Regions from separate parts of the Weizmannia sp. WK01 genome, predicted to be linked through region 2. Evidence: a T-box and tRNA genes for the amino acid it is inferred to sense, from the RefSeq annotation. Region 2 holds a T-box; the other regions hold tRNA genes.
The links. The T-box of region 2 lies ahead of pheS (phenylalanine--tRNA ligase subunit alpha). A T-box ahead of a tRNA ligase gene usually reads a tRNA of that ligase, here a tRNA-Phe.
Positions count from the first base shown of each region.

Region 1: it has a tRNA-Phe gene. The T-box ahead of pheS (phenylalanine--tRNA ligase subunit alpha) is inferred to sense a tRNA for this amino acid. The anticodon was not compared.
Region 3: it has a tRNA-Phe gene. The T-box ahead of pheS (phenylalanine--tRNA ligase subunit alpha) is inferred to sense a tRNA for this amino acid. The anticodon was not compared.

Region 1 covers NZ_CP109616.1:2,786,598-2,792,354, reverse strand. Annotated here, with positions in the region: rRNA gene OF158_RS13475 (23S ribosomal RNA) at 1-2,144, shown strand, start outside; rRNA gene rrf (5S ribosomal RNA) at 2,321-2,436, shown strand; tRNA gene OF158_RS13465 (tRNA-Asn) at 2,443-2,517, shown strand; tRNA gene OF158_RS13460 (tRNA-Ser) at 2,522-2,611, shown strand; tRNA gene OF158_RS13455 (tRNA-Glu) at 2,625-2,696, shown strand; tRNA gene OF158_RS13450 (tRNA-Val) at 2,708-2,783, shown strand; tRNA gene OF158_RS13445 (tRNA-Met) at 2,793-2,866, shown strand; tRNA gene OF158_RS13440 (tRNA-Asp) at 2,879-2,954, shown strand; tRNA gene OF158_RS13435 (tRNA-Phe) at 2,973-3,048, shown strand; tRNA gene OF158_RS13430 (tRNA-Thr) at 3,053-3,128, shown strand; tRNA gene OF158_RS13425 (tRNA-Tyr) at 3,137-3,218, shown strand; tRNA gene OF158_RS13420 (tRNA-Trp) at 3,227-3,300, shown strand; tRNA gene OF158_RS13415 (tRNA-His) at 3,309-3,384, shown strand; tRNA gene OF158_RS13410 (tRNA-Gln) at 3,392-3,463, shown strand; tRNA gene OF158_RS13405 (tRNA-Gly) at 3,467-3,541, shown strand; tRNA gene OF158_RS13400 (tRNA-Cys) at 3,547-3,620, shown strand; tRNA gene OF158_RS13395 (tRNA-Leu) at 3,630-3,711, shown strand; gene OF158_RS13390 (YetF domain-containing protein) at 3,953-4,165, opposite strand; gene OF158_RS13385 (DUF421 domain-containing protein) at 4,214-4,417, opposite strand; gene OF158_RS13380 (LLM class flavin-dependent oxidoreductase) at 4,791-5,757, shown strand, end outside.
Region 2 covers NZ_CP109616.1:2,327,231-2,332,987, forward strand. Annotated here, with positions in the region: gene rnhC (ribonuclease HIII) at 50-985, shown strand; gene pheT (phenylalanine--tRNA ligase subunit beta) at 1,378-3,792, opposite strand; gene pheS (phenylalanine--tRNA ligase subunit alpha) at 3,805-4,842, opposite strand; T-box leader at 4,892-5,125, opposite strand; gene OF158_RS11175 (hypothetical protein) at 5,205-5,339, opposite strand; gene OF158_RS11180 (TrmH family RNA methyltransferase) at 5,488-5,757, opposite strand, start outside.
Region 3 covers NZ_CP109616.1:2,502,612-2,508,368, reverse strand. Annotated here, with positions in the region: rRNA gene rrf (5S ribosomal RNA) at 147-262, shown strand; tRNA gene OF158_RS12075 (tRNA-Val) at 271-343, shown strand; tRNA gene OF158_RS12070 (tRNA-Lys) at 510-585, shown strand; tRNA gene OF158_RS12065 (tRNA-Leu) at 592-673, shown strand; tRNA gene OF158_RS12060 (tRNA-Gly) at 689-763, shown strand; tRNA gene OF158_RS12055 (tRNA-Leu) at 773-858, shown strand; tRNA gene OF158_RS12050 (tRNA-Arg) at 876-949, shown strand; tRNA gene OF158_RS12045 (tRNA-Pro) at 963-1,039, shown strand; tRNA gene OF158_RS12040 (tRNA-Ala) at 1,053-1,128, shown strand; tRNA gene OF158_RS12035 (tRNA-Met) at 1,153-1,226, shown strand; tRNA gene OF158_RS12030 (tRNA-Ile) at 1,242-1,318, shown strand; tRNA gene OF158_RS12025 (tRNA-Ser) at 1,337-1,429, shown strand; tRNA gene OF158_RS12020 (tRNA-Met) at 1,447-1,520, shown strand; tRNA gene OF158_RS12015 (tRNA-Asp) at 1,523-1,595, shown strand; tRNA gene OF158_RS12010 (tRNA-Phe) at 1,604-1,679, shown strand; tRNA gene OF158_RS12005 (tRNA-His) at 1,703-1,775, shown strand; tRNA gene OF158_RS12000 (tRNA-Gly) at 1,783-1,856, shown strand; tRNA gene OF158_RS11995 (tRNA-Ile) at 1,861-1,934, shown strand; tRNA gene OF158_RS11990 (tRNA-Asn) at 1,940-2,014, shown strand; tRNA gene OF158_RS11985 (tRNA-Ser) at 2,018-2,109, shown strand; tRNA gene OF158_RS11980 (tRNA-Glu) at 2,115-2,186, shown strand; gene OF158_RS11975 (1,4-dihydroxy-2-naphthoate polyprenyltransferase) at 2,351-3,274, opposite strand; gene OF158_RS11970 (isochorismate synthase) at 3,519-4,871, shown strand; gene menD (2-succinyl-5-enolpyruvyl-6-hydroxy-3-cyclohexene-1-carboxylic-acid synthase) at 4,873-5,757, shown strand, end outside.

The DNA.
Region 1 (5,757 bases), 460 kb from region 2:
CGTTGAAAAGTGCGGGGATGAGGTGTGGGTAGCGGAGAAATTCCAATCGAACTTGGAGATAGCTGGTTCTCTCCGAAATAGCTTTAGGGCTAGCCTCAAGCGAAGAGTTTTGGAGGTAGAGCACTGTTTGGACGAGGGGCCCTCATCGGGTTACCGAATTCAGACAAACTCCGAATGCCAAAAACTTATGCTTGGGAGTCAGACTGTGAGTGATAAGATCCATGGTCGAAAGGGAAACAGCCCAGACCGCCAGCTAAGGTCCCAAAGTATACGTTAAGTGGAAAAGGATGTGGCGTTGCTTAGACAACCAGGATGTTGGCTTAGAAGCAGCCATCATTCAAAGAGTGCGTAATAGCTCACTGGTCGAGTGACGCTGCGCCGAAAATGTACCGGGGCTAAACGTATCACCGAAGCTGCGGATGGACACCATTTGGTGTCCGTGGTAGGAGAGCGTTCTAAGGGCGTTGAAGCCGGACCGGAAGGACCGGTGGAGTGCTTAGAAGTGAGAATGCCGGTATGAGTAGCGAAAGAAGGGTGAGAATCCCTTCCACCGAATGCCTAAGGTTTCCTGAGGAAGGCTCGTCCGCTCAGGGTTAGTCGGGGCCTAAGCCGAGGCCGAAAGGCGTAGGCGATGGACAACAGGTTGATATTCCTGTACCGCCTCTTCACCGTTTGAACGATGGGGGGACGCAGGAGGATAGGGCAAGCGCGACACTGGTTGATCGCGTCCAAGCAGTTAGGCCGGTGCGGAGGCAAATCCTTCGCGCCAAGGCGGAGCTGTGATGGCGAGGGAAATTTTAGTACCGAAGTTCCTGATTCCACACTGCCAAGAAAAGCCTCTAGTGAGGTGAAAGGCGCCCGTACCGCAAACCGACACAGGTAGGCGAGGAGAGAATCCTAAGGTGAGCGAGAGAACTCTCGTTAAGGAACTCGGCAAAATGACCCCGTAACTTCGGGAGAAGGGGTGCTTTTTGGGGTGTATGCCCCGGGAAGCCGCAGTGAATAGGCCCAGGCGACTGTTTAGCAAAAACACAGGTCTCTGCGAAGCCGCAAGGCGAAGTATAGGGGCTGACACCTGCCCGGTGCTGGAAGGTTAAGGAGAGGGGTTAGCCGTAAGGCGAAGCTCTGAACTGAAGCCCCAGTAAACGGCGGCCGTAACTATAACGGTCCTAAGGTAGCGAAATTCCTTGTCAGGTAAGTTCTGACCCGCACGAAAGGTGTAACGATCTGGGCACTGTCTCAACGAGAGACTCGGTGAAATTATAGTACCTGTGAAGATGCAGGTTACCCGCGACAGGACGGAAAGACCCCATGGAGCTTTACTGCAGCCTGATATTGAATTTCGGTACAGCTTGTACAGGATAGGTAGGAGCCTTGGAAACCGGAGCGCCAGCTTCGGCGGAGGCATCGGTGGGATACTACCCTGGCTGTATTGAAATTCTAACCCGCACCCCTTACCGGGGTGGGAGACAGTGTCAGGCAGGCAGTTTGACTGGGGCGGTCGCCTCCTAAAAGGTAACGGAGGCGCCCAAAGGTTCCCTCAGAATGGTTGGAAATCATTCGCAGAGTGTAAAGGCATAAGGGAGCTTGACTGCGAGACTTACAAGTCGAGCAGGGACGAAAGTCGGGCTTAGTGATCCGGTGGTTCCGCATGGAAGGGCCATCGCTCAACGGATAAAAGCTACCCTGGGGATAACAGGCTGATCTCCCCCAAGAGTCCACATCGACGGGGAGGTTTGGCACCTCGATGTCGGCTCATCGCATCCTGGGGCTGTAGTCGGTCCCAAGGGTTGGGCTGTTCGCCCATTAAAGCGGTACGCGAGCTGGGTTCAGAACGTCGTGAGACAGTTCGGTCCCTATCCGTCGCGGGCGCAGGAAATTTGAGAGGAGCTGTCCTTAGTACGAGAGGACCGGGATGGACGCACCGCTGGTGTACCAGTTGTCTTGCCAAAGGCATCGCTGGGTAGCTATGTGCGGAAGGGATAAGTGCTGAAAGCATCTAAGCATGAAGCCCCCCTCAAGATGAGATTTCCCACAGTTTATACTGGTAAGATCCCTGAAAGATGATCAGGTTGATAGGTCCGGGGTGGAAGCGCGGCGACGCGTGGAGCTGACGGATACTAATCGATCGAGGACTTAACCAAATAGAAAAGTGAAGGCCGCCTTGAAAAAGGTGCGCTGGAGCTAGACAATTCTCAAAGTTAGAAGTAAAAACGCATTCTCCGTTTACAGTTTTTTCTCCCATCCGGTTTTCAGGGAATCACATAATTCCTGTTGATAAGAAATGAAAACTTTGTTATAATGATTTTTGTCATTAAGGTCCGGTGGCGATGGCGGAAAGGTCACACCCGTTCCCATCCCGAACACGGAAGTTAAGCTTTCCAGCGCCGATGGTAGTTGGGGGTTTCCCCCTGCGAGAGTAGGACGCTGCCGGGCTTGTATTCCGCAGTAGCTCAGTGGTAGAGCAATCGGCTGTTAACCGATCGGTCGTAGGTTCGAATCCTACCTGCGGAGCCATCATGGAGAGCTGTCCGAGAGGCCGAAGGAGCACGATTGGAAATCGTGTAGGCGGCTAAAAGCTGTCTCAAGGGTTCGAATCCCTTGCTCTCCGTCATGATCCATATGGCCCGTTGGTCAAGCGGTTAAGACACCGCCCTTTCACGGCGGTAACACGGGTTCGAATCCCGTACGGGTCATCATTATAACTGGAGGATTAGCTCAGCTGGGAGAGCGTCTGCCTTACAAGCAGAGGGTCGGCGGTTCGATCCCGTCATCCTCCACCATTTTATCATCGCGGGGTGGAGCAGTCTGGTAGCTCGTCGGGCTCATAACCCGAAGGTCGCAGGTTCAAATCCTGCCCCCGCAATTTACATATAAAGGTCCCGTAGTGTAGCGGTTATCACGCCTGCCTGTCACGCAGGAGATCGCGGGTTCGATTCCCGTCGGGACCGCCATCCATTTTACATAATTGTGGCTCGGTAGCTCAGTCGGTAGAGCAAAGGACTGAAAATCCTTGTGTCGGCGGTTCGATTCCGTCCCGAGCCACCATTTGGCCGGTCTAGCTCAATTGGTAGAGCAACTGACTTGTAATCAGTAGGTTGGGGGTTCAAGTCCTCTGGCCGGCACCACGCAATATGGAGGGGTAGCGAAGTGGCTAAACGCGGCGGACTGTAAATCCGCTCCCTCAGGGTTCGGCGGTTCGAATCCGTCCCCCTCCATTTTTTAAAGGGGCATAGTTTAAAGGTAGAACAGAGGTCTCCAAAACCTCCAGTGTGGGTTCGATTCCTACTGCCCCTGCCATTATGATGGCGGTTGTGGCGAAGTGGTTAACGCACCGGATTGTGGCTCCGGCATTCGTGGGTTCGATTCCCACCATCCGCCCCATATTTATTGGGCCATAGCCAAGCGGTAAGGCAACGGACTTTGACTCCGTCATGCGCTGGTTCGAATCCAGCTGGCCCAGTATGCGGAAGTAGTTCAGTGGTAGAACATCACCTTGCCAAGGTGGGGGTCGCGGGTTCGAATCCCGTCTTCCGCTCCATTGATGGCGGCATAGCCAAGAGGTAAGGCAGAGGTCTGCAAAACCTTTATCACCGGTTCGATTCCGGTTGCCGCCTCCATCATATCATGCCGGTGTGGCGGAATTGGCAGACGCGCACGACTCAAAATCGTGTTCCTTCGGGAGTGTCGGTTCGACCCCGACCACCGGTATAATAGCATCACATTGAAAGCTGATGCCAAATGGAACGCTTCTCAAGATAAAGAGAAGCGTTTTTTTATTGCAATTATATTATTGAAGCCGAGGCCAATTTAAGTGGCTGCTTGAAAGCGTACACTTGTGAGTATCTATAGTTGTTTAACTTGTACAAAAAGGGAATTGATCTAATAAGAAAGGTTTGGAAATACTATCTTAGATTTTCCTTTTATAATGAGAACAGAACTGGGCAGCCTACTATTTACTAGGGTTGTTTTTTCTTTTTTTTACCGTAATCGTCCCATCTTTTTCAAGATAGGCCTGGTCAATTTCATCAAGCAAAAATACGCCCTGCTTTCTCAATAACTCCGACAGTTGATTCATATCAATTTTATTTTTTTTCAGTACGACTTTGTTAATTTTTCCTTTATCGATAATCACCGTTTTATCCCCGATAAGGAATTTTTCCAGTTTATCATAGCGATAAATGAGGATGTCAAAAATGATTTTAATGATGACCTAAACAGAAAGCATCACAAGAATGTAGTACCATTTTACACTTGGGTCATAAAGGCCGTTGCCGACGATTTCAGACAGCATTATGCTCCAGATGAAGTCGATTGGCGTAAGGTTTGAAATGCTTTTGGCGCCGGTACATTTTAGACAAAAAATGAGCGCAAGAAAGCCCATAATCAATTTTAATAAGTCCATGCCAATTTGCATCGCTAACCCCCTCCTTTAAAAGGTCCGGTTTTCTCTCGATTGTTCACTTTTACGGGGCTTTCCAACGATTGATCCAGTTATGCATACTGCTTCAACAAGCAGTCTATTTTCCATTTCGCCAACTTCATGAAGTTTGGATACCAATGCTCTTTCTGCTGCTTCTATTGGGAAGCTTGTACCCGAAACACCCAACGCCCATGGGTCCGATCATACGAGCACTGTTTTTCATTGCATTTTCCCTTAATTTCAGTATCATAAACGAACGTTCTCATCATTGGGATACACCGGACAGGTTAGGCAAATCATTTTGTTTTGGGAATCTGTTATTTTACAATAGATCTATCTTCACGAGTAGAAGGAAAGGAAGCGGACAATGGGTAGTCAAAAAAAGTTGAATGACGTTGCATTTTCGGTTTTAGATTTGATCCCCGTTTTATCTGGAAAGACACCGGCAGATTCGTTTAAAAATAGCCTAAGCCTCGCACAGCATGTTGAAAATTGGGGCTACAAACGATACTGGCTCGCGGAGCACCATAATATGGTGGGAGTAGCCAGCTCTGCAACGGCTGTTTTAGTCGGGTATATAGCGGCAGGGACGAAAACCATCCGTGTCGGGTCTGGCGGTGTGATGCTTCCAAATCATGCACCGCTTGTCGTGGCTGAGCAGTTTGGAACACTGGGTTCCATCTATCCAGGCAGAATTGATCTCGGCCTTGGCCGTGCGCCGGGTACAGACCAATTGACAGCTGCGGCGCTCAGAAGGAATTTAAGGGGCGGGGAAATGGATTTTCCGGATAATGTCCAAGAACTGATGAACTATTTTCTCTCGGATAAAGAACGCAGGACGTATGCACGGGCCGTCGTGGCAGAAGGGGTGGATGTTCCGGTTTGGCTTCTTGGGTCAAGTACATACAGTGCCACACTTGCTGCCAGGCTCGGCCTGCCGTTTTCGTTTGCAAGCCATTTTGCACCAGCGCAATTGTTTGATGCTTTATACCTTTATCGGGAGAACTTCAAACCGTCCAAGTATTTGCAAAAGCCATATGTGATTGCGTGTGTGAATGGCGTAGCAGCTGACACAGATGCAGAAGCAGAAAGGATCGCAACAAGCCTGTACCAGTTTTTCCTCGGCGTTATCCGTGGAAAATCGCAGACGCTGCAGCCGCCTGTCGATAGCATGAACGGGATTTGGACTCCGTTTGAAAAAGAAGCGGCATTGCGTCAGCTTGAATATGCTTTTATCGGTTCAAAACAGACAATCAAAGAGAAAATGGAAGAATTTTTGGATGATACACAGGTCGATGAGTTGATGTTTGTATCGCATATTTACAACCATGAAG
Region 2 (5,757 bases):
CAATGTCGAACAAATTCAAGGAGATCCTGAAACTGCCGGAGGAATCAAAATGTCAAATACTGTCATTCTCGTTTCAGCTTCAACCATGCAAAAAATGAAACAATCTTATCAAAACAGCCTGTCAGGAAAAGTTCCGTCCGGCGCCGTTTTTGCCGCAAAAATACCAGGCTGCTCCATTACCGGCTATAAGTCCGGAAAAGTTTTATTTCAAGGGCCGGCCGCAGAAACGGAAGCGTCAAAATGGGGACAGCCGCTGGAAAAGAAGCCGGATGCCGCCCGGAGCGCAAAATCTTCCGGCAACCCGCTGCCTCCTGATATCGGAGAGCTTTCCGTCATTGGATCGGATGAAGTCGGAACAGGCGACTTTTTCGGGCCGATGACGGTCGTCAGCTGTTACGTTGAAAAGAAACAGCTCCCGCTTTTAAAAGAACTGGGCGTAAAAGATTCAAAAGGATTAACAGACAGTCAGATTGCCGGATTAGCGAAAGAACTGCTCACCTTTGTTCCGTACAGCCTGCTCATTTTGCCGAACGAAAAATACAACCGGCTCCAGCAATCGGGCATGTCGCAAGGAAAAATCAAAGCATTGCTCCATAACCGGGCTTTGTACAATACCGCCCAAAAAATTGCGCCGGCAAAACCGGATGCAATTTTAATTGATCAGTTCGCAGAAGCGTCCACTTATTATCGGTATTTGCAGAACGAAAAAATCGTCATGCGTGACGGCGTCTATTTTAGCACAAAAGGGGAAAGCGTCCATCTTGCGGTTGCGGCCGCTTCAATTCTCGCACGCTATGCTTTTGTCCGGGAGTTTGAAAACTTGAGCAAAGAAGCCGGATTTGTTTTGCCAAGGGGCGCCGGTGCACAGGTGGACCGGGCTGCCGCACGGCTCATCAAGGAAAAAGGCATGGCCGCGCTGCCACATTTTGTCAAACTGCATTTTGCCAATACGGAAAAAGCAAAGCGGATCGCGGGCGTGAAATAAAGGATGGTGGGAAAGACATGGGGTGACGATAGGCGATAAATTTTGAAGGAAAGGCTAACGAGGAGGAACGTTAAGCGAAGGAAACGGAAACGGATGAATTTTCCCGTGCATCTTAACGTAGACGGGGGCTATGGGAAGGAGGGACTTCGTTTTTGCTTGCTTCCTTAACGTAGACGCGCTCTATGTAAAGAAACGCCTTCGTTTTTCCGCGCTTCCTTAACTTAGAGGCGCCCTATGTGAAGAAAGGCCGCCTCTTTTCCGCGCTTTCTTCATGTAGACGCACTCTATATAAAGGAAGATCGTCAATTTCCACCGCTTCCTTCACATAGACAGCGCTTTGATTTTTGCACTAAAAAAGAAGAGGCCTTTAAGCCTCTTCTTTTTTCTTGGGATTAGCCCCGTAGTACTGCGCCTGCTTTTTCTTTTACGGCGGCAAGTACTTTCTCATGCTGGGCGACGACTTCTTCATCTGTTAATGTGCGTTCCGGATCGAAATAAGTAAGCGAGAAGGCAATTGATTTTTTGCCGGGTTCCATATGCTCGCCTTCGTATAAATCAAAAATCGAAACAGATTTCAAAAGGGTTCCGCCGGCCTCCTGAATGATTGCCTGCAGCCGGGCTGCTTCCACATCACGGTCGACAACAAGCGCAATATCGCGGGTGATGGCCGGGAAGCGTGGGATCGGCCGGTATTGGACCGGTTCAGCCGGATAATGGTATACCGGGTCCAGTTTCAGTTCGAACACGTATGTTTCTTTGATATCGAGTTCTTTTTGCACGTTCGGATGCACCTGGCCGACAAAACCGATCGCTTCCCCGTCAAGTAAAATTTCCGCTGTCCTTCCCGGATGCAGCCCTTCAAATGTTGCCGCGTGGTAGGAAATAGCGCCGGAAACTCCGAGTTTTTCAAACAGGCCTTCCAAAATCCCTTTTGCCACAAAGAAATCTACTGCTTTCTTTTCTCCTTGCCACAAGTTGGCAACCCAAAGCCCGGTGATGGCGCCGGCGAGGTGTTCCTGTTCTTCCGGCTGCGCTCCGTCTGCCTTTTTCAAAAAGACATTGCCAACTTCATACAGGGCAACCGACTCGTTTTTACGTGCGACATTATACGCGACGGATTCCAAAAGATGCGGCAAAAGGCTTAAGCGCAGCACACTGCGTTCTTCGCTCATGGGCATGGCAACGCGGACTGGTTCGCGTTTTTCAAGCGCGTACTGGTGTGCTTTTTCTTCGCTTGTTAAAGAATACGTGGTTGCCTGGTACAGCCCCGTTCCTTCAAGAAAACGTTTCGTGGCGCGGCGTTTTTGCTGAATGACGTTCAAGCCGCCCCGCGTTCCCCTGCCCGCCGGCAATGTTTTTGGCAGCAGGTCATAACCGTACAGGCGCGCCACTTCTTCAATCAGATCTTCCTCAATCGTAATATCGCCGCGGCGGGTTGGCACAATCACTGTAAAACGGCCGTCTTCCCATGATGCTTCAAACTGGAGACGTTTAAAAATACGGAGCACTTCTTCCGCTGAAATTTGCGTTCCGAGCACACGGTTGATTTTTTCCAGCGTAATGGTGACAACAGCCGGCTCAATATGCAAATGATTTTCGGCAACCATTCCGGCAAGCACTTCTCCACCCGCATATTTGGCAATCAGCATTGCGGCCCGTTCTGCTGCGGGCACAACGCGGTTCGGATCAATCCCTCTTTCATAACGGCTGCTTGCCTCGCTGCGCAGGCCGTGGTCTTTTGAAGCCGTCCGAATTGTTCCGGCGTCAAAATAGGCGGATTCCAAAAGTACGTTTGTCGTCGTTTCGGATACTTCCGAATTGGCGCCGCCCATGACACCGGCCATTGCGACAGGTTCAGTGCCGTTCGTAATGACAAGATGGACATCTTTTAACGTGCGCTCCTGGTCATCGAGCGTGACCATTTTTTCCCCTTCACGCGCCATGCGGACGACAATTTCTTTGGAACCGAGCTTGTCATAGTCAAACGCATGGAGTGGCTGGCCGTATTCGAGCAAAATATAGTTCGTAATGTCGACCACATTGTTGTGCGGGCGGATTCCTTCTGCCATGAGCCGCGCCTGCATCCAGAGCGGGGACGGGCCGATTTTCACGTTGCGGATGACTTTTAATGTGTAAAGCGGCGCTGCTTCTTTTGCCTCGACACGGACCGAAATGGCATCAGCAGCTTTATCGGATGCTTCCTGCACTTTTGTTTCCGGCAATTTCACGTCTTTTCCAAGGATCGCTGCTACTTCGTAGGCAACGCCAAGCATGCTCATGCAGTCCGCCCGGTTCGGAGTAAGCCCCAGTTCAATAATCGTATCATCCAATCCTAAAAGTGGCAGCACATCCTTCCCCACTTCCACATCATCCGGGAACACATAAATGCCGTTTGCATACTCTTTTTGGACGAGCTTGCTTTCAACACCGAGTTCCTGCAGTGAGCAGATCATCCCGTTCGACTCCTCGCCGCGCAGTTTCGAGCGTTTGATTTTTACATGCCCCGGCAGCCAGGCGCCCGGTTTGGCAACGGCAACTTTCTGCCCTTTATCGACGTTTGGCGCGCCGCAAATAATTTGGACAGGCTCACCTTCCCCGATATCAACCAGGCATTTGTTTAATTTATCGGCGTTCGGATGCTTTTCTTTTTCCAAAACATGCCCGACAACGACATTTTTAATGCCTTCCCCCTTAAATGCCACGCTTTCGACTTCAATCCCGGTCCGCGTAATTTTTTCAGCCAGTTCTTCCGGCGAAATGCCGTCCAAATCTACATATTCCTGCAGCCATTTATATGAAACAAACATGTTTGACCCTCCTTATTCTTGTACGGAAAACTGCCGTAAAAAACGAATGTCATTTGTGTAAAAGTGGCGGATGTCATCAACGCCGTATTTCAGCATCGCAATCCGCTCCGGCCCCATGCCAAATGCAAAACCGGTATATTTTTCCGGATCAAAGCCGGACATCCGTAATACGCGCGGGTGGACCATGCCGGCGCCCAAAATTTCAATCCAGCCCGTGCCTTTGCAAACATGGCAACCGTGCCCACCGCACATTTTACATGAAATATCCATTTCAACACTCGGTTCGGTGAACGGGAAAAAGCTCGGGCGCAGCCGGATTTCACGGTCTTCGCCGAATAATTTTTTTGCAAACACTTCCAACGTCCCTTTTAAATCGGCCATCGTAATGTTTTCGTCAACAACGAGCCCTTCAATCTGCATAAACTGGTGGGAATGGGTCGCATCATCATTGTCGCGGCGGTATACTTTCCCTGGGCAGATGATTTTGACTGGCCCTTTGCCGTGATGTTTTTCCATTGTCCGCGCTTGGTTTGGTGAAGTATGGGTCCTGAGCAAAATTTCATCGGTTATGTAAAAGGTATCCTGCATATCGCGTGCCGGATGCCCTTTCGGCAGGTTCAGCGCTTCAAAATTGTAGTAATCGGTTTCCACTTCCGGCCCCTCGGCAATCGTATAGCCCATCCCGATAAACAAGTCTTCAATTTCCTCAATGACTTTTGTAAGCGGATGGTGGCTGCCTGCTTTTACCGGGCGGCCCGGCAGCGTGACATCAATTTTTTCAGATGCCAATTGTCGCTCGACGGCTTCCGCTTCCAATGCCGCCTGCTTTTTTTCGATACCTGTTTGAATGGCGGCACGCACTTCATTGGCGAGCGCACCCATTTTCGGCCGTTCTTCCGCTGACAGCTTTCCCATGCCGCGCAAAACTTCCGTAATCGGGCCTTTTTTGCCGAGATAGGCGACACGAATCTCGTTCAGCGTTTTTAAATCAGTAGCCGCTTCAATTTTGGCAAGCGCTTCGGTTTGCAGTGCTTTCAACGTTTCTTCCATTTTCTTGTACCTCCTTTAAGTTTTGGGCGTTAAAAAAGCCCCGCCCTGGAAAAGGGACGAGGCAAATGGTTCGCGGTACCACCCTAATTAACATAATTAAATTATGTTCGCTTCATTTCAATAACGGCTTTTAACCGTCCCGCCTTTACATTGCAGGCAATGGTCCAAGCGGCAACTCGAGGGGTGAACTTCGCTTCATTTCCCCATAAAAATGCTTCCAGTCTACGGCATTTTCTCCCTGCATGGCGAAGATCAAGCTACTTTTCCCTGTCATGGTTTTTATCATTTTTCAATTATGTTTTATTATAGCGGGAAATGCCCGCAATTTCAAACGGAAAGTGACCTCTCTCTAGATGTTTATCTTAGAGGATAAAGTGCCTTCCCATTTTAGTCACAGGCGCGGCCGTTTTCACGCTGAATATTTCCCGTTTTTCGCAATAAATGAACGTGCTGAGGGTCACCTTTTTATCCTGGTCAAGCAGTGCACCCGCTCTCACAAAAACGCCCTCCCCCGTTCCTTATTGGCACCCATACTGAAAAATTGTCCCAGCTGTTTTTCATCTTTCTGCCGCTGCTTCACCTCATGCATTTTATAGGTCTGCTTTTTTGCCTCAAACATGGATACATTCACTTTTTCCGCCGAAATTACGACCGCATCGCAAAGTCATACATTAAAATGCCGGCTGCCACCGCAACATTTAGCGACTCGCTTTTGCCGAAAATCGGGATGGACAAATTTTGTTCCGTTTGCGCAAGCAAGTCAGGGTGTACGCCGCTTCCTTCATTGCCAACAAGGATCGCAAAGGCATCACCTGGATTTACTTCGCGAAACGTTACGCCGTTTTCAAGCGCTGTTCCGTAAACCGGCACTGCCGCTTCGTTCAGTTTTTCAATCCACATGTTTAAATCGCCTTT
Region 3 (5,757 bases), 180 kb from region 2:
AGGCGCTGGAGCTGGACAACAGAAAAGCGGAGGTGCCTTACTAAAGGCACTGGCGCTAGATCATTTTCAAAGTTAAAAACGCATTCTCCGTTTACAGTTTCTTCTCCCATCCGGTTTTCAGGGAACACATCCCAAAATTATACAGGTCCGGTGATAATGGCGGAAAGGTCACACCCGAACACATCCCGAACTCGGAAGTTAAGCTTTCCAGCGCCGATGGTAGTTGGGGGTCTCCCCCTGCGAGAGTAGGACGTTGCCGGGCCATAATACGGAGGATTAGCTCAGCTGGGAGAGCGTCTGCCTTACAAGCAGAGGGTCGGCGGTTCGATCCCGTCATCCTCCATTTTTATGCCGTTCCGATTCAGGTGCAACCGGCTTCCATCGGAAGGTTGGGGATACTGGCTTGTGACCGGCATCATACTTCCCGGGAATCCTAAAAATAGATATGTACATATTTAACCCAATATAGTATAATTCTCTTTGTGACAAGTAATGTCATTATCGGATATGAGCCATTAGCTCAGTTGGTAGAGCATCTGACTTTTAATCAGAGGGTCGCAGGTTCGAATCCTGCATGGCTCACCATTTATCGCGGGTGTGGCGGAATTGGCAGACGCACCAGACTTAGGATCTGGCGCCGTAAGGCGTGGGGGTTCGACTCCCTTCACCCGCACTGTTTACATGATATGCGGAAGTAGTTCAGTGGTAGAACATCACCTTGCCAAGGTGGGGGTCGCGGGTTCGAATCCCGTCTTCCGCTCCATTTTATCCCGCCGGGGTGGCGGAATTGGCAGACGCACAGGACTTAAAATCCTGCGGTAGGTGACTACCGTACCGGTTCGACTCCGGTCCTCGGCATCAGTACCATGACAAATGCGCCCATAGCTCAATTGGATAGAGCGTTTGACTACGGATCAAAAGGTTAGGGGTTCGACTCCTCTTGGGCGCGCTTATTCCTGTTTCGGGAAGTAGCTCAGCTTGGCAGAGCACATGGTTAGGGACCATGGGGTCGCAGGTTCAAATCCTGTCTTCCCGACCATGAAGATCATAACGGGGCCTTAGCTCAGCTGGGAGAGCGCCTGCTTTGCACGCAGGAGGTCAGCGGTTCGATCCCGCTAGGCTCCACCAATCCACCAAACAGAGTCAAATAACGGCGGCGTAGCTCAGCTGGCTAGAGCGTACGGTTCATACCCGTGAGGTCGGGGGTTCGATCCCCTCCGCCGCTATATTTTGTATATATCGGACCTTTAGCTCAGCTGGTTAGAGCAGACGGCTCATAACCGTCCGGTCGTAGGTTCGAGTCCTACAAGGTCCACCATTTTTTATTTTTTCATACGGAGGAATACCCAAGTCTGGCTGAAGGGATCGGTCTTGAAAACCGACAGGCGGGTTACACCGCGCGGGGGTTCGAATCCCTCTTCCTCCGCCATTTCATTATTTTATCATCGCGGGGTGGAGCAGTCTGGTAGCTCGTCGGGCTCATAACCCGAAGGTCGCAGGTTCAAATCCTGCCCCCGCAATTGGTCCCGTGGTGTAGCGGTTATCACGCCTGCCTGTCACGCAGGAGATCGCGGGTTCGATTCCCGTCGGGACCGCTTGTTTTGGCTCGGTAGCTCAGTCGGTAGAGCAAAGGACTGAAAATCCTTGTGTCGGCGGTTCGATTCCGTCCCGAGTCACCATTGGTTTCAATGAAAAATATATGGCGGTTGTGGCGAAGTGGTTAACGCACCGGATTGTGGCTCCGGCATTCATGGGTTCGATTCCCATCATCCGCCCTTTGCTGCGGGTGTAGTTTAGTGGTAAAACCACAGCCTTCCAAGCTGTTGTCGTGGGTTCGATTCCCATCACCCGCTCCACTTTGGGCCTATAGCTCAGCTGGTTAGAGCGCACGCCTGATAAGCGTGAGGTCGATGGTTCAAGTCCATTTAGGCCCATATATTCCGCAGTAGCTCAGTGGTAGAGCAATCGGCTGTTAACCGATCGGTCGTAGGTTCGAATCCTACCTGCGGAGCCATATGGAGAAGTACTCAAGTGGCTGAAGAGGCGCCCCTGCTAAGGGTGTAGGTCGCGATTAGCGGCGCGAGGGTTCAAATCCCTCCTTCTCCGCCATTTTTGGCCCGTTGGTCAAGCGGTTAAGACACCGCCCTTTCACGGCGGTAACACGGGTTCGAATCCCGTACGGGTCATACTGGTCACGAAGCTGTTCCGGAAACTGCCGGAGCAGCTTTTTTTGCGCGTTTTTTCACTTCTGCAAACCTCTTCAGGACTTCACCCAGGCTACGGGTCCGGTAAAGTATGATAGAAAAAACGCAAAAACAAACGGCGGAGTGTTACACTCCGCCGTTTGTTTTTAAATAAAATGATCGATCAAAAAGCTGATGGATAAAAGCACCCCGAAAATGGTGTTTGTCTGTGCGGTTGCTTTCATGGCAGGCAGCATTTGCAACGGTTCACTTTTTCCAATAAAGCCTTTAATGGCCCGGACCGGTTTCGGTGTGCTGACGAAAACGAGCAATACCCACGGGGTTACAACACCGAACAAAACGAGCCCGGCCATCCAGAGATAGGAAAGGGCAAACATTGCGGCCAGAAGCAGGATGGCTCCTTTCCGGCCGAGCAGAATGGCGATCGTTTTTCTGCCATTTGCTTTATCGCCGTCCAGATCGCGGATATTATTCGACAGCATAATGGCACCGATTAAAATCATAATCGGAATCGAAATAAATACAATCGGCCATGTGATCGTTTTTGTCTGGATAAAAAACGATATTAATATAATAATTACACCCATAAAAAAGCCGGAAATCAGTTCGCCAAGCGGCGTTGATGAAATTGGAAAAGGCCCTGCAGTGTAAAGATAAGCAACAAGCATGCAGACAGTGCCGATTACAGCAATCCACCAGGAACTTTGCGAGCAAATGTAAACGCCGATCAGCATGGCTGCACCGAAAAAAGCAAAGGCGAGGTGGAGCACCGTTTTCGGTTTGATGCCGTTTCTGACAATTGCCCCGCCGATCCCGACGGAATGCTCGGTATCAAGGCCGCGTTTGTAATCGTAATATTCATTAAACATATTGGTTGCTGCCTGAATTAACAGGGTTGCAACCAGCATTGCAGCAAACAGCAGCAGATTGATGCGGGCAATGCCCAAAGCCAGTACTGTCCCGAGAATGACAGGCACAAAACCGGCCGTTAAAGTATGGGGCCGTGTTAATTGCCACCAGATCCGCCAGCCTTTGTCAGGGCCGATTGCTGGAGAAGATTGCGCATTCATCTTCTTACTCTCCTTTTATGCTATTCTTATATAAATATGGCGAAATTAGTACATTTAAAGTTTAGGGAAATCAGGCCCATGTGTCAATGTATTTGGTTGGCAATCTTATTTTAAGCCGTTTTGCTGAATTTAACCGGCAAATTTTATATAATAGATGAGGTATGTTCATAAAAATGTTAAGTTTTCATATGAAAACTGTGATAGATGGCCCGGCAAAAAGTAAGAGAGGTTTGGAGGAGATCTTTTGGCTAATGAGGATATATTAATGAAAGAAAAAACGGCGCCGGCATTAAAACTGGTAAGCAAAGTCATAAAATGCCGCACTGCACCGGATCCGCTCCGCCTTTTTACAGCGGGTGCCGCGCATTTTTACGGCAGCCGGTTTTTCTGGCAGGATGCCGATCGCGAAACCGTATTTGTCGGTTTTGGCTGCGTATGGTCATGTACGGTCACAGCCTCTGACGGTTTTGCCCAAATGGAAGACGAATGGCGAAATTTGAAGGGGGCGGGCGAAGTTTATTCGGGAACCGGTGAAACGGGAACAGGGCCTGTGCTTTTCGGCGGTTTTGCGTTTGACGGGACGGTTGCAAAGCAGAAATGGAAAACATTTGGTCAAGGCATTTTCCGCGTGCCGCAAATTCTTTTCACTTTTAAAAAAGATGCCGTCTTTCTCACGGTAAATGGATGCGGCGGAACAGAGAGCGTGCAGGAAGCGGAGGAAACCGTACGAAGCCTTTTAAACGGCAGTACAGCTTTCCCTGCACTTCCGCTTTTAAAAGCTGTAAAGGAAATCGGTTCGGACGAATGGAAAAAAAGTGTCGCAACAGCCGTGGAGTTTATCCGGGAAGGGAGAATGGACAAAGTTGTCCTGGCAAGAAAACTGGAACTTGCTTTTGACGGTGTGGTGAGCCCGGATGCGGTGCTTGCAGCGCTTTCCGTCCAGCAGCATGACAGCTATTTATTTGTGCTGGAAGAAGGCAGTGAAAGTTTTATCGGGGCTTCGCCGGAAAGGCTGGTGAAAAAAACGGGCCGGCATATTTTATCGACGTGTCTTGCCGGTTCGATCAAACGCGGCCGCAATGAGGCGGAGGATTTGGAACTTGGAAAAGCGCTGCTTTCGGATCAGAAAAATTTAAGCGAGCATGGTTTTGTCGTATCCATGATTCGGCAGGTGCTTGAACCTTTTTGCAATGGGCTGAATGTGCCGGATGAGCCTGTGTTGATGCGGATGCGCGATATCCAGCATCTTTACACCCCGGTTACCGGGACAGTGAAGGACAAGGACACCACCCTTTTTCAATTGGTCAAAGCGCTCCATCCGACGCCAGCACTTGGCGGTATTCCGCGGCAGCCGGCCATGGAAGCAATCCGGCTTCTTGAAAAAATGGACCGCGGTTTATACGGCGCGCCGATCGGCTGGGTGGATTACAGGGGAAGCGGCGAATTTTGCGTCGGCATCCGCTCCGGGCTGTTAAAGGAGGATCGTGCATCCCTTTATGCCGGATGCGGTGTCGTCAAGGAATCGGAACCTGAAGAAGAATATAAAGAAACAAGCGTCAAATTTACCCCGATGCTGCGCGCTTTAGGAGGCAAATAGAGTGGAACACCAGGAGATCATGACAACTTATTTGGCAGCTTTTATCCGGCAGTTGTCCGCGATGGGGATCCGCTATGCGGTGGTAAGCCCCGGGTCAAGGTCGACGCCGATTGCGATGTTGTTAGCGGAACATCCGGATTTTCAAATTTACATGGATATTGATGAACGGTCAGCCGCTTTTTTTGCGCTCGGGCTTGCAAAAGAAAAACGCAAACCGGTTGTGCTTTTATGTACGTCTGGCACAGCTGCCGCCAACTATTATCCGGCGGTTGCGGAAGCCAATATTTCACGCGTGCCGCTTATTGTGCTGACGGCAGACCGGCCGCATGAACTGCGCAATGTCGGTGCCCCGCAGGCCATTGACCAGATCCGGCTGTACGGCACCCATGTCAAATGGTTTGAGGAGATGCCGCTTCCGGAAGCAGAAGAAGAAGTGCTTCAATTTGTTCGGCAGACGGCGGCCAGGGCAGTTGTGACGGCGCTTCAGCAGCCAGCGGGTCCCGTGCATCTTAATTTTCCGTTGCGCGAGCCGCTTGTTCCGGTTCTTAAGCCGTCTCCTTTTGCCGGCGAAGTACCGGTGCCGGCCATTGAAAATTTTTCCGGCACCCTGCGACTTTCAGAAGAAACGGTTGAAATTGTGGCAAAAGAGATCCGGGAAAAGGACCGCGGCCTGATCATTTGCGGGCCGATTGATATTCCCGGCTTTGCGGAGGCGGTTGTGGCGCTCAGCGAAAAAACGGGTTACCCGGTGCTGGCCGATCCACTGTCACAACTGCGAAGCGGCCGGCACGGGAAAGAAAGGATCATTGAAAATTATGATTCCTTACTAAAAGATCCGAAATGGGCCGGCCGCCTTGCACCGAATGTTGTGATTCGCTTCGGTGCC